Regions from separate parts of the Acidovorax sp. FG42 genome, predicted to be linked through region 1. Evidence: predicted binding sites of a transcription regulator. Region 1 holds the regulator's gene; each other region holds the start of a gene.
The links. Region 1 encodes FNR, which switches genes on or off when oxygen is low (the NO sensors DNR and NnrR bind a similar motif). Its sites were predicted from a motif close to TTGATNNNNATCAA; they were not measured.
Positions count from the first base shown of each region.

Region 1 (4,428 bases):
CAGATGGTGCTGTTTGACCTGGGGGCTCGCAGGTTCTACATCTTTGGTCTGGTGCTGTATCCGCAGGATTTCATCTACCTCACCGGCCTTCTGATCATTTCGGCGTTGTCACTGTTCCTGTTCACCGCAGTGGCCGGGCGTCTGTGGTGTGGCTTTGCGTGCCCGCAGACGGTGTACACCGAAATGTTCATGTGGATCGAGCACAAGATCGAAGGCGATCGCAGTGCCCGGCTCCGCCTGGACAACGGCCCCTGGACGTTCGAGAAGATCCGCAAGAAGTTTTTCAAGCAAGTGGTGTGGATCGCGGTGGCCCTGTGGACCGGGTTCACTTTTGTGGGGTACTTCGTCCCCATTCGCGAGCTGGGCAGCGAGCTGCTGGCGTTCCAGGGCAGCTGGCAGATTTTCTGGGTGCTGTTCTACGGTTTTGCCACCTATGGCAATGCGGGCTTCATGCGCGAGCAGGTCTGCAAGTACATGTGCCCTTATGCGCGTTTTCAAAGCGCGATGTTTGACAAGGACACTTTGATCGTTACCTACGACCCTGAACGTGGCGAGCAGCGTGGCCCACGCAAGAAGAACATCGACTACAAAGCCCAGGGCTTGGGTGACTGCATCGATTGCTCGCTGTGTGTGCAGGTCTGTCCCGTGGGCATCGACATCCGCAAGGGTTTGCAGTACGAATGCATCGGCTGCGGCTTGTGCGTGGACGCCTGCAATACCGTGATGGACAAGATGCAGTACCCGCGTGGGCTCATCCGCTATTCGACCCAGAACGGCGTTGCCAAGCACTGGACGCAGTCGCAGATGTTGCGCCGCGTGCTGCGCCCCCGCGTGCTGATCTACAGCGCCGTGCTGGTAAGCCTTTGCGTGGCCATGTTGGCCAGCCTGGTGGTGCGCACACCGCTGAAGGTGGATGTGGTGCGGGACCGCGCTGCGCTCTCGCGCATCGTGGCGGGTGGCAAGCTGGAGAACATTTACCGGCTGCAGATCATGAATGCCACCGAGGGCGAGCAGCGTTATCGCATCAGTGCGCGGGGCCTGGAGGGTCTCGAAGTGGCTTCCGAGGCTGAAGTGGACATTGGCGCGGCAGAGTCTCGCTGGGTGGCCGTGCGTTTGCAGATTCCCTATGGTTCCGCTACGCCCGGGTCGCATGCCGTTCAGTTTGATGTGCAGGCCGTAGGAGCAGCGGCCCATGTCACGGAGAAATCCGTGTTCCTTGTACCGCGCTGAGCGGTATTCCGGTGGGGCCCTTCGGGGCCGCACTTTGACCGATATTGTTGAGGAGTAAAGCACCATGTCTTCAAACCCTGCCATTGCAACCCAGGCGGTAACCGTACCCTGGTGGAAGTTTGGCCATGTGTGGCTGGTGATTGCCGGGCCTCTGATCGTGATCGTGGCGGGCTTTGTGACGCTGTGGCTAGCGATTTCGCGGCCCGACCCCGTGGTGGCGGAGGACTACTACCGCCAAGGCATCGAAATCAACAAGACACTGGTGGCGCCGGAAAAGAGTCTGGCGCCGGCCCTCAAGGCCCGCAACCATGCGGCCACCCCTGTGCAAGACCAACCACGCTGAAACCCCAGGGTCGCACACCCTGGCGACCCCGGCAGCACCAGGAGACAGAACCTATATGTGGACGCAACGCCTGATGTGGATTGCATGGCCCGCCTTTTTGATGGCGGGTGTGCTGGAGATGCTGGTTTTTGCCATGGTGGACCCCCAGGACCTGCACTGGTTCGGGCAGCCTCTGGCGCTGTCGAGGCAGGGGGTGTACACCCTCGCATTTTTTGTGTTCTGGGCCATCACCATGGCCACCAGCGCATTGACCACGCTACTGTCCATGTCCCCGTTTGAGGTCAACCGCTGTCCCGTGCCCGACGGGGAGCGCCCTGACGATTGCCGCAAGACATCGTCGTCTTGCTCCTGAGCCTTTTTCGCCGGTTCATGCGGGCATGCGCTGCATGCCGTTTTAGAAGGGACCGTAGGGCTTTTGTACCGCCCAGACCCTCAGCCGACGAGGGGCCGTACTCAGTGGCAGGTCTGCTGGCTGTTCACAATGCGTCGCAGGGCATCGGTGTCAAGGATGCGCACATGGCGCTGTTTGACTTCCACGATGCCTTCTTCCACAAATTTGGAGAAGGTGCGGCTCACTGTTTCAAGTTTGAGGCCCAGGTAGCTGCCGATCTCTTCGCGCGTCATGCGCAACACCAGTTCTGATTGCGAGAAGCCCCGTGCATGCAGGCGCTGCACCAGGTTGAGCAAGAAGGCCGCCAGGCGCTCCTCGGCACGCATGCTGCCCAGCAGCAGCATCACACCATGTTCGCGCACGATCTCGCGGCTCATGATCTTGTGCACGTGGTGCTGCAGGGCCGTGACTTCGCGGGACAGTTCTTCGATGCGGTCGAAAGGCATGACGCAGACCTCGGCATCTTCCAGGGCCACCGCGTCACAGGTGTGGTGGTCATTCACGATGCCGTCCAGCCCGATGATCTCCCCCGCCATCTGAAAGCCCGTGACCTGGTCGCGACCGTCTTCGGTGGCCACACAGGTCTTGAAAAAACCGGTGCGGATGGCGTACAAGGACGTGAAGGACTCGCCATTGCGAAACAGCGTGCCGCCGCGCTTGACCTTGCGGCGGACAGCAACGACCTCGTCAATGCGCTGCAGTTGCTCTTCGTTCAAGCCCACGGGCATGCACAGCTCGCGGAGGTTGCAGTTGGAGCAGGCGACTTTGATGGTGAGCGGGTTCATAGACACATGGGCTTGGGTTAGCGGTCAAGCATATCGCGCTTGCCGTACACGAACCTGAATACAGAGCGCGGGCAAGCGGCTGACCTTCATCAAATTGTCGCCGTATCGCTTGCGGGTTCACTTGATGCAGGTCAAGGACATGTCCCAGAGCCTACGGCACAGTCAAGGTGTACGCAAGGAAATTTCCCCATGACTGCTGTTTCGCCAGACCTTCTGCGCCGCTTTGACGTGCCAGGGCCCCGCTATACATCCTATCCAACGGCCGACCGTTTCGTGGAGGCGTTTGGTCAGGAAGACTATGTGCTGGCGCTGCAACAGCGCCGCTCGGGCACGCTGGCCAAGGCCATGCCGCTGTCCCTGTACGTGCACATCCCGTTTTGCGAATCCCTGTGCTACTACTGCGCCTGCAACAAGATCATCACCAAGCACCATGACCGCGCCGAGGTCTACTTGCGCTACTTGAGCCGCGAGATCGACCTGCACACGGCGCACTGTGGCGTAGGACAGGTGGTGAGTCAACTGCACCTGGGGGGAGGCACACCCACCTTCCTCTCCGATGCGGGCCTGCGGGAGCTGATGGCCATGCTCAAGCGCAGCTTCACGCTGGCGCCTGGGGGGGAATACTCGATCGAGGTGGACCCTCGCACCGTCAATGCAGAGCGTCTTGCACTGTTGGCTGAACTGGGTTTTAACCGGCTGAGTTTTGGCGTGCAGGACTTTGATGCCGAAGTGCAGAAGGCTGTGCACCGCATCCAGCCTGCCGAACAGGTGTTTGCGCTGGTTGAGTCTGCGCGTTCGTTGGGCTTTGACTCGGTGAACGTGGATCTGATCTACGGCCTGCCGCGCCAGACGCCCGAGTCTTTTGACCGCACGCTGGCCCAGGTGGCGCAACTGCGGCCTGACCGCATCGCCCTGTATGCCTATGCGCACCTGCCAGAGCGTTTCAAGCCACAGCGTCGCATCATCTCTGCGGAGTTGCCCACGGGCGGGAGCAAGCTCTCCATGTTGTCGCGCTCGCTCGATGCCTTCATGGATGCTGGCTACGTGTACGTGGGCATGGACCACTTTGCGCTGCCCACCGACGCCCTGGCCGTGGCCAAGCGCCAGGGGCGCCTGCACCGCAATTTCCAGGGCTACAGCACGCAGCCGGACTGCGATTTGATCGGCCTGGGCGTATCGGCCATTGGCCGTGTGGGGGCAACCTACAGCCAGAACTCCAAGACGCTGGATGAGTACTACGACTTTCTGGACCAGGGGCGGTTGCCCGTGGTGCGGGGGCTGGCGCTCACGCGCGACGACCTGGTGCGCCGTGCGGCCATCATGGCCCTGATGTGCCAGGGGGAACTGCTGTTCGAGCCGATGGAGCAGGCATGGCTGATCGACTTCCGCCAGTATTTCGCGGCGGAGTTGGCCCAATTGGAGGGCATGCAGGAGCAAGGGCTGGTGCGCGTTGGGCCAGAGGGCATTGAAGTGACTGCGACCGGTTGGTTCTTCGTGCGGGGCATCGCCATGGTTTTTGACCGCTATCTGCAGGCAGACCGCAACCGCGCCCGGTTTTCGCGCATCATCTGATACCTATGCTTGCCACGGTCGGCTGGACTGCTCTGCTCATGGGACTCGCTGGCGGGTCCCACTGCCTGGCCATGTGCTCCGCGCCCTGTGGAGCGCTCGTGGGGCAG
Region 1 is NZ_JBMDJM010000014.1:77,178-81,605, forward strand. Features, by position in the region: gene ccoG (cytochrome c oxidase accessory protein CcoG) at 1-1,230, shown strand, start outside; gene ACODSM_RS15355 (FixH family protein) at 1,295-1,573, shown strand; gene ACODSM_RS15360 (hypothetical protein) at 1,629-1,925, shown strand; gene fnr (fumarate/nitrate reduction transcriptional regulator Fnr) at 2,027-2,749, opposite strand; gene hemN (oxygen-independent coproporphyrinogen III oxidase) at 2,939-4,321, shown strand; gene ACODSM_RS15375 (sulfite exporter TauE/SafE family protein) at 4,327-4,428, shown strand, end outside.

Region 2 (4,428 bases), on a different contig from region 1:
AGCAGCGAGATCGCGGCGGGCAACAGCGACCTGTCGGCGCGCACCGAGCAGACGGCCTCCAACCTCGAAGAGATCGCCGCCAGCATGGAAGAACTGCTGGCCACCGTGCGCCACAGCGCCGACGCCGCTGCGCAGGCCAGCACCCTGGCCGCCGGTGCCAGCAGCGTGGCCCAGCGCGGGCGCGAGGCGGTGGACCGCGTGGTGGGCACCATGGACGGCATTGCCCTGTCGTCACGCCGCATTGCCGACATCACCAGCGTGATCGATGGCATTGCCTTCCAGACCAACATCCTGGCACTGAACGCGGCCGTAGAAGCAGCCCGTGCGGGCGAGCAGGGTCGGGGCTTTGCGGTGGTGGCCAGCGAAGTGCGCAGCCTGGCCCAGCGCTCGGCCACGGCGGCCAAGGAGATCGGCGGGCTGATCAGCGACAGCGTGCGGCAGGTGGACGAGGGCACGCAACTGGTCCACGCCGCTGGGGGCACCATGGGCGAGATCGTGCAGTCCGTGCAGCAGGTGGCCACCATCATTGGCGAGATCAGCACTGCGGCCCGAGAGCAGACCACGGGTCTGAGCCAGGTGGGCGAGGCGGTCTCGCAGCTCGACCAGATGACCCAGCAGAACGCCGCGCTGGTGGAAGAGTCGTCCGCCGCTGCGCAAGGCCTGCGCGTGCAGGCGCAGCAGTTGGCCGAGCTGGTGGAGGCCTTCCGCCTGCCTGCAGCCGCTGGGGGCCAGAAGGCGCTGCGGTAAGCCTGCAGGTCAGGTGCGGGTCACCATCAGCCCCAGCCACGGCCAGTAGGTCAGCGCAAAAACCACCAGCAGGACCACCCCGGTCAGCGTGATCACGATGCCGGTGCGCACGAAGTCGTGCGCGTCGAAGGTGTCGGTGCCGTAGGCGATCATGTTCTGCGGCGCGTTCACCGGCAGGATGAAGCCAAAGCTCACCACGAACTGCAGGATCATCGTCATGCCCACGATGTTGATGCCAGGCGTCTGCACCGTGGACAGCACGCTGATGACGATGGGAATCATGGTGGACGCCAGCGCCGTGGCGCTGGCAAAGCCCAGGTGAATGACGATCAGGAACGCGGACAGCAGCATCAGGATGGCAAAGGCCGATGCCATCTGCAGGCCCAGGTGGCCCACGATGAGCTGGGCCAGCCATCCCGCCGCCTTGGTCTGCAGCAGCGCAGAGCCCACGCTGATGCCCACCGCGAACAGCACCACCGTGCCCCACGGAAAACCCTTTTGCGACTGCTTCCAGTCCATCACGCCGATGCGCGGAAACAGCATCAATGCCACGGCCGCAAGGGTGGTGGAGGTGGTGTCAAAGTCGTGCAGCACTTTCTCGGTGGACCAGAACCCCAGCAGCACCAGCACCACGGCCAGCAGCTTCCACTGGTTCAGCGTCATCGGGCCCAGTTCGGCCAGCTGCTGCCGAATGGTCTCCTGCCCGCCCGCAATTTCCTTCATCTCGGGCTTCATCATGCGCGTCATGATGAAGAACAGCGCGACCGTCATCAGGGCTGCAAACGGGGCGGCTGCCACAAACCATTCGCCCCAGGTGATCTGCGCACCGAGCTGCTTTTCGATGAACCCGATGGCCACCATGTTCTGCGCGGCGGCGGTCTTGACGCCCACGTTCCAGATGCTGGCCGTCTGCGCCGTGGTGATGACCAGCAGCGCGGCAAAGCGGCTCTTGCGGTCTACCTTGAAGGCCAGCACAAAGCCCATCATGATCGGCATCAGGCAGGCCACGCGCGCCGTGGTGCTGGGCACGATGAACGACAGCAGAAAGCCCACCACCATGGCCCCGATCACGATGTGATGGGTCTGGGCGCCGACCTTGGACAGCACCGTGAGCGCGATGCGCCGGTCGAGCCCCGTGGCGGTCATCGCCGACGCAATGAAACACGCGGCAGCGACCAGCGCCACGGCGCTGTTGGCAAAGCCCGAGAGTGCGAGGTTCAGCGCCGCGCCCGTGCCCATGTCCGCGCCATCGGGTTTGGCCACGCTGGGTGCGTAGGCCAGCAAGAACACCATCAGCGCGGCGATCACCACCGCACTCACCGAGTATTCGAGCGCTTCGGTCATCCAGACGATCACCGCGAACGCGAGGATGGCCAGCATGGTCTGCCCCGCTACGGGCAAGCCGGCCGGGGTGGGCAAGGCCAGCACGGCCAGCAGCGCCACCAGGGCGCCGAGCAGGCCGAGCCGCTTGGCGAGGCTCGCCGATGCAGGGGCAGGGGCCGGGGATGTGGTCGGTGCGGCAGTGGACATGGGGTGGCTCCGGTGAAGGCGCGCTGGGCGCGAACCCTTGCGCCGCGCGTGCGAATGCATGGCCGGCCCAAGGGCTTCCAGTGTTGCGCGCTGTCCGCTGCGGGTGTTGATTCAGGTCAAGGAGGAACGGTGGTGGGGCCGCGTTTGCAGCGGGGCGGAGAGGCTGCTGCGTCTCATGCCCCCACATCCACCCGCCAGCGCCTGCGCGGCGCGCGCAAGGCGTGGCGCTTGCGGTACTCCCCCGGTGCCATGCCGGTGTAGCGCACAAAGATGCGGCGGAACGCGGCGGGGTCGCTGTAGCCGCAGGCCACCGCAATGCTGGGCACACTCTCCAGCGTCACCTCCAGCAGCACTTTGGCGCGTGCACAGCGCAGGCTGTGCAGGTGGTCCAGCGGCGACTGCGACAGCTCCTGCTGAAAGTGTCGCAGCAAAGTGCGCGGGCTCACCGCCGCCGCTTCGGCCAATCGGGCCAGCGAGTACGGCTCGTCCAGATGGTTCTCCATCCAGGCCATGGCGCGGGCCAGGGTGCTGTCGCGTGTGGCGGGGATGTGTTGCTGCGCGTTGGCCTGCAGGGCGGCCCGGGCGCGGTCGTGGTCGGGACGCAGCACGCTGGCGCAGGTCTGGGCCAGCGCATCGCCCAGCGCATGGCGCACCAAGGCAATCGCCATCTCACCCAGGCTGTGGGGCAGCGCGCAGCTGAGCCAGGGGCCGTCATCGCTCAGGTCGTGACCTGCGTCCAGCACCACCTCGGGAAAGTCCCGCTCAAACCCGGCCAGGTAGAACCACGGCAGGCAGCCGCGCCGGCCCTGCAGGCGCCCGCTCTGCGCTGTCAGCCAGGCACCATTGCCCACGGTAAGCACCTTGTGCCCGGCATCCAGCGCAATGCCGATCTGGCGTGAGAGGGCGCGGTGGCGCGCCGCCACATCGCGGATGGCCGGGATGTCGGCCGCGTGGAACGAGGGGATGAACCAGGCCTGTGCGGGGCCGTCGGCCGGCGCCGCCGTGGGCTGCGTGTAGGCCGCCAGCGGGCCCGGCTGGTGCGGCAGGGGCTGGCCCTGGGCATCCAGCAGCCGCCAGGCCAGGCGGGGCGAGCCTGCACCGCCCCGCAGGCCGGCCAGCAGGTTGGCGCCGCGCAAGAGGTCGATGAACTGCAGTGCGTTGCCCACCGCTGATTCGGGTAGCAGCGGGATGTCGATGCGAAAAACCGGTGCCGTCGCAGACAGGACAGAAGAACGGGGCATGGCGATATTGGCTCTGTGGATGGCCATTTTCGCTTGACTGCAGCGTGGGGTGGACTCTTAGCATGAACGTGCGTTTTTTTGCTACGTTCCCTTTTGTTTTCACTTCCTGCACGGATCTGCCTCATGCACAAACCCCTCTCTGCCATCTCGCTGGCCACCGGCCTGCTTCTTAGCGGGCTCACGTTCGCATCGTCCGCCCAGGCTCAGGCCCTGGATGCCGCCGGCCTGCAGGCCATCGACGCCGCCGTGACGGCCGTGGCGCCCAAGATGGTCAACTGGCGCCGCGACATCCATTCCCACCCCGAACTCTCGGGCCAGGAAGTGCGCACCGCCAAGCTGGTGGCCGAGCACCTGAAGAAGCTGGGCATGGAAGTGCAGACCGGCGTGGGCGGCACCGGCGTGGTGGGCACGCTCAAGGGCGGCCTGCCCGGCAAGGTGGTGGCCCTGCGCGCCGACATGGACGCGCTGCCCGTGCTGGAGAACACCGGCCTGCCGTTTGCCAGCAAGGCCAAGGCCAACTATCTGGGCAAGGAAGTGCCCGTGATGCATGCCTGCGGCCACGACGCCCACACCGCCATGCTGATGGGCGCGGCCGAGGTGTTGGCGGGCATGAAGGCCCAGCTGCCCGGCACGATCAAGTTCATCTTCCAGCCCGCCGAAGAGGGCGCGCCGGTGGAGCCCGACGCCAGCGGCAAGGTGCCCAGCTTCGGCGCCAAGGCCATGATCGAAGCCGGTGCGCTCAAGGACGTGCAGGCCATCTACGGCCTGCACATCACCTCCAACCTGCCTGGCGGCGTGGTGGGCTACCGCAGCGGCCCGCTGATGGCCGGGTCGGACAACATCACCATCCACGTGGAAGGGCGCGGCGGTCATGGCTCGTCGCCCTGGGCCACCATCGACCCCATCGTTG
Region 2 is NZ_JBMDJM010000010.1:83,020-87,447, forward strand. Features, by position in the region: gene ACODSM_RS12370 (methyl-accepting chemotaxis protein) at 1-747, shown strand, start outside; gene ACODSM_RS12375 (DASS family sodium-coupled anion symporter) at 757-2,277, opposite strand; gene ACODSM_RS12380 (GlxA family transcriptional regulator) at 2,451-3,518, opposite strand; gene ACODSM_RS12385 (amidohydrolase) at 3,642-4,428, shown strand, end outside.
Region 2: the regulator FNR is predicted to act here: its motif matches at 2,384-2,397, upstream of ACODSM_RS12375 (DASS family sodium-coupled anion symporter).

Region 3 (4,428 bases), on a different contig from region 1:
GCGCGGGGCATCAAGTGGCTGTCCACCATCAACCTGGTCATGGCCGCACTGCTGGCGCTGGCGGTGTTCGTGCTGGGCCCCACGGTGATCATCATCGACAGCTTCACCAACACGCTGGGCAGCTACCTGAGCGAGTTCGTGCGCATGAGCCTGCGCATGACGCCGTTCCGCGACAGCGGCTGGGTGAGCGGCTGGACGGTGTTCTACTGGGCCTGGTGGGTGAGCTGGTCGCCCTTTGTGGGCCTGTTCATCGCACGCGTCTCGCGCGGGCGCACGATTCGCGAATTCATCCTGGGCACCGTGCTGGCGCCCACGCTGGCCGCGTTTGTGTGGTTCTCGGTGTTCGGCGGTACGGCCCTGCATCTGGAGATCATGCAGGGCGTGCCTCTGTCGGAAGCCGTCAAGGCCGATGTGTCCACCGCACTTTTTGCCATGTTCAACGCGCTGCCCTGGGGTGCCGTGATGTCGTTCGTGGCCACCGTGCTGGTGCTCGTGTTCTTCGTCACCTCGGGGGACTCGGCCACGCTGGTGCTGGGCATGATGAGCACGGGCGGCAATGAGAACCCGTCGGCGCGCGTCAAGATCACCTGGGGCGTGCTGGTGTCGGGCATCGCCATCAGCCTGCTGCTGGCCGGGGGCGTGAAGGCGGTGCAGACCGCCACCATCGTGTTCGCGCTGCCGTTCACTGCCGTCATCCTGCTGATGGCACTGGCACTGTGGCGTGGCGTGAAAGCCGACTGGGAAGCCGACGACCGCCGCGACCGCGCCCTGCGCCGCCGCATGCGCGAGATGGTGGGCCCAACGCACCACGCAGGCCACCCGGCCGCCGCCAACACCTCAGCGCCCCGGCCAAACGCTCCACGCTGACGGAGACTGGCCCACCCTTGCGGCCGGCGTGGAGATGCGGTCTGACACACAACCGCCCCCAGCCGGGGGTGAAGGTGGGTCTATCATCCGCAGCCACATTGGTGGTGCGGCAATGGGCCGCAACACATCTCGACGTCGCTGCCCATGAAAATGCTCTTGTCCGCCTGGCCCGCCCTGGCCCTGTTGTTGCCCGTGCTGTGGCTGGTGTCGGTCATCGTGTTCCTGGCCAAGGGCAACCGGCGCGCGGTGGCGCAGCTGATGGCCCTGCTGGCGTGCTTTCTGATCGGCGCGCTGCTCATGGAGTTCTTCACCTTCATGGGCGCCCTCATGGCCCGCTCGGGCAGCCAGCACGCCACGCCCACACTGGGCACCGGCACGCGCCAGTTGCTGGAGACCATTGCCAACCCCCGCTCCATCACCGCGCCGCCGCTGTCGCTGGCGGCCTGGGCGGCGTACAGCATCCCGGCGGGCTACCTGTGGCTGCTGGTGACGTGGGTGCTGCATCTGCGCGGCAAGAAGGCGGGTCCGGCCAAAAAGAAGTCCGCCAAAAGCCCGCGCAAGGCTGCCAAAGACTGAGTTTTGCAGGTTTTAGCCCCCAGGCGCTAGAACCACATGCCTGAGTAGCTATTTTTTGGATAGCAGTACCACACCATGGCTTGACGCAGGGCAAAGCGTGCCCCAACCCGCCCGCCCACAATGGCGCGCTGCCTCCCCGTCCCGGGGCGGGCACCTTGTCACCCTGCATTCCTCCCGCCATGACCACCCACCACAGCGACGTCCTCATCGTCGGCGCAGGCCCGGCGGGCCTGTCGCTGGCAACCTCCCTGGCGCAAGCCGGGTTCACCGCCACCGTGGTCGAGCAGCAGAGCGACAGCGCGCTGGCCGCGCCCGCGCCGGACGGCCGCGAGATCGCGCTGACCCACCCCAGCCGCGACACATTGCAGCGCCTGGGCAGCTGGGGCCTGCTGGCCGCGCATGAGGTGGGCACTATCTGCGAAGCCCAGGTACACGACGGCCCGCTGGGCCAGCACAGCGCGCTGCAACTGAGCACCCCGCAGACCCCGGAGGGTGCAGCGCCCGGCGCGCTGGGCTTCATCGTGCCCAACCATGCGCTGCGCCGCACCGCCTACGCCGTGGCGGCGCGCACGCCGGGGGTTCAAATCGTCACCCAGGCCCAGGTCACGCGCGCAGCCACGCTGGCCGGGCATGCAGAGCTGGACTATGTGCCGGCTGGTACCCCTGACGCCCCACCCCAACGCCTGACGGCCCCGCTGCTGGTCGCCGCCGACAGCCGCTTTTCGGCCACGCGCCGCCAGCTGGGCATCGGCGCGCAGATGACTGACTTTGGCCGCACCGTCATCGTCTGCCGCATGCGCCACGCCCTGCCCCATGGCAACGTGGCGCACGAATGTTTTGGCTACGACCGCACGCTGGCCGTGCTGCCCCTGCCCGATGACCCACAGGCGGGGCACGCGCTGTGCTCGGTGGTGGTCACAGCGGGCGCGGCCGACGCAGCGGCGCTGATGGCCCAAAGCCCCGAGGCCTTTGCCGCCCAGGTGCAGGCCCAGTTCAACGACCGGCTGGGGGCTATGGCGCTGGTGGGCGAGCGGCACGCCTACCCGCTGGTGGCCGTGTATGCCCAGCGCTTTGCGGGCCACCGCTGCGCGCTGCTGGGTGATGCCGCCGTGGGCATGCACCCGGTCACAGCCCACGGCTACAACCTGGGCCTGGCCGGGGTGGAGCGGCTCACGGCCGCGCTGGTCAGCGCGCGCCAGCGCGGGCAGGACATGGGCAGCGCCGACGCGCTGGCCCCTTACGCCCAGGGCCACCACCGCAATGCCTGGCCCATCTACCAGGGCACCAACGCCATCGTGCGGCTGTACACCGACGCCCGCCCGGTGCCGCGCCTGCTGCGCCAGCTGGTGCTGCAAGGCGCGCGGCGCCTACCGCCCCTACAGGCGGCCATCGTGGGGCAGCTGACGGGCCAGCCACCCCAATGGATGCGCGCACTGGCGCTCAGGCCGTAGCCGCGCCCTACAACAGGCGCAGCGGGAGTAACGGGTAGCCCCCACTGCGGGCAATTCGCCAAAGACGACTCAGTGGGACTTCATTCCCCGATTCCCAGCGTCGCCAGGCCATACAGCGGCGCACCCAGCCAGGGGCGCCACAGCAAGTCCATGGCAATGCCCGGCCAGCCATAGCCCTCCGCCACGCTTTGCTCACGCAGCAACTGCAGGCGCGGGTGCATGGCCTCCAGCTCCGCCATGCGGCCCACGCCCCAGCGGAACTCTGCACCCGTAGCCCGCACGCTGGCGTGGCGGGCCGCGCAGCCCACGGCCCGGCGCGTCATCACGTCCAGCACCATGCGCGAGCCTGGCGGCGCATGCTGCGCAAACTCGGCCAGCACGGCATGCACCTGCGCGGGCGGCAGGTACATCAGCACGCCTTCGCACACCAGCAGCACCGGCGTGGCGCTGCGCTGCGTGGGCAGCCCCAGCCGCTGCCACCAGCCGGGGTGTGACAGGTCCAGATCGGCGTGGCGCATGCGCGGGCACGGCGGCGGCAGCAGCGGCCGGCGCAGCGCCATCACCTCGGGCAGGTCGGCATCGAGCCACTGGTTGGCCCCCCCGTCCAGCCACTGGAAATAGTGGGTCAGCCCACACCCCAGGTTGACGCCCAGGGCCTGCGGATGCGCGGCAAAAAAGGCGCGCCCCGCCGCCTGAATGGCCCTGGTGCGCCACAGCACATGCAGCACCGTGGGCAGGTCGTCCAGGGTACCGCTCACATCGGCATCCATCTGCGCCAGCAGCGCCGGGGCCACGGCATCGTGGCAGTCCAGCAAGGGGAAATAGCGCCCCCCATAGGCACGCGCCGCCAACGGGATGAGCAGGGTGCTGGGGACGGGCGGCAGCTGCGCGCGCTGCAACGGCAGGCTGACAGCGCAGCGGGTCACGCCCTCTGCGGGCGCAGCGCTGCGCGGCGGTCGGACAACACGGCGTCGGGGAAGGGACTGCGGCACGGGGCGCTCCTCCGGTGGCAGCGGGCGCCACGGTTGGGTGGGATGCGGGGGCCCAAGGTCAGGGCAAGGGCCTGCGACCATTCTGAAGGGTCGGCCTCAGTCTGTCGTGAATGACCGCAGCGCGTACTGCGGTATGTCAATGCGCTGGCGGGCCCCTCAGCACGTGTTCACGTTCTCAGTCCTTCATCAGCGCCCACACCAGCGCCACCCCGGCCGCCAGCAGATCGCCGGTGAACGAGCTGTCATTGGCGTCGCTGCTGGCCGTGGTGAATGCGCGCTTCTGGCGCTCGCGCTCGGCCCGGGCGCGGTCGCGCTCCAGGGCCACCAGGGCGTCGCCAATGTCCACGGGCGACGCCGACGCCACCGGTGCCTTGGCGCTCGCGGCGGCATAACCCTCCATGGCGCGCACCACGGCATGGGGGTCGATGAGGGAGAACGCGGCGCGGCAATAGGGGCAGGCGTGGTCTTTGCGGATGTCCACGGGCGCGCCGCAGCTGGTGCAGTAGATGGCGCCCACCCGTTGGGCCAGGTCGTCAATCTCG
Region 3 is NZ_JBMDJM010000001.1:93,031-97,458, forward strand. Features, by position in the region: gene ACODSM_RS00420 (BCCT family transporter) at 1-867, shown strand, start outside; gene ACODSM_RS00425 (hypothetical protein) at 1,012-1,443, shown strand; gene ubiM (5-demethoxyubiquinol-8 5-hydroxylase UbiM) at 1,623-2,894, shown strand; gene ACODSM_RS00435 (class I SAM-dependent methyltransferase) at 2,975-3,886, opposite strand; gene ACODSM_RS00440 (zf-TFIIB domain-containing protein) at 4,062-4,428, opposite strand, start outside.
Region 3: the regulator FNR is predicted to act here: its motif matches at 1,524-1,537, upstream of ubiM (5-demethoxyubiquinol-8 5-hydroxylase UbiM).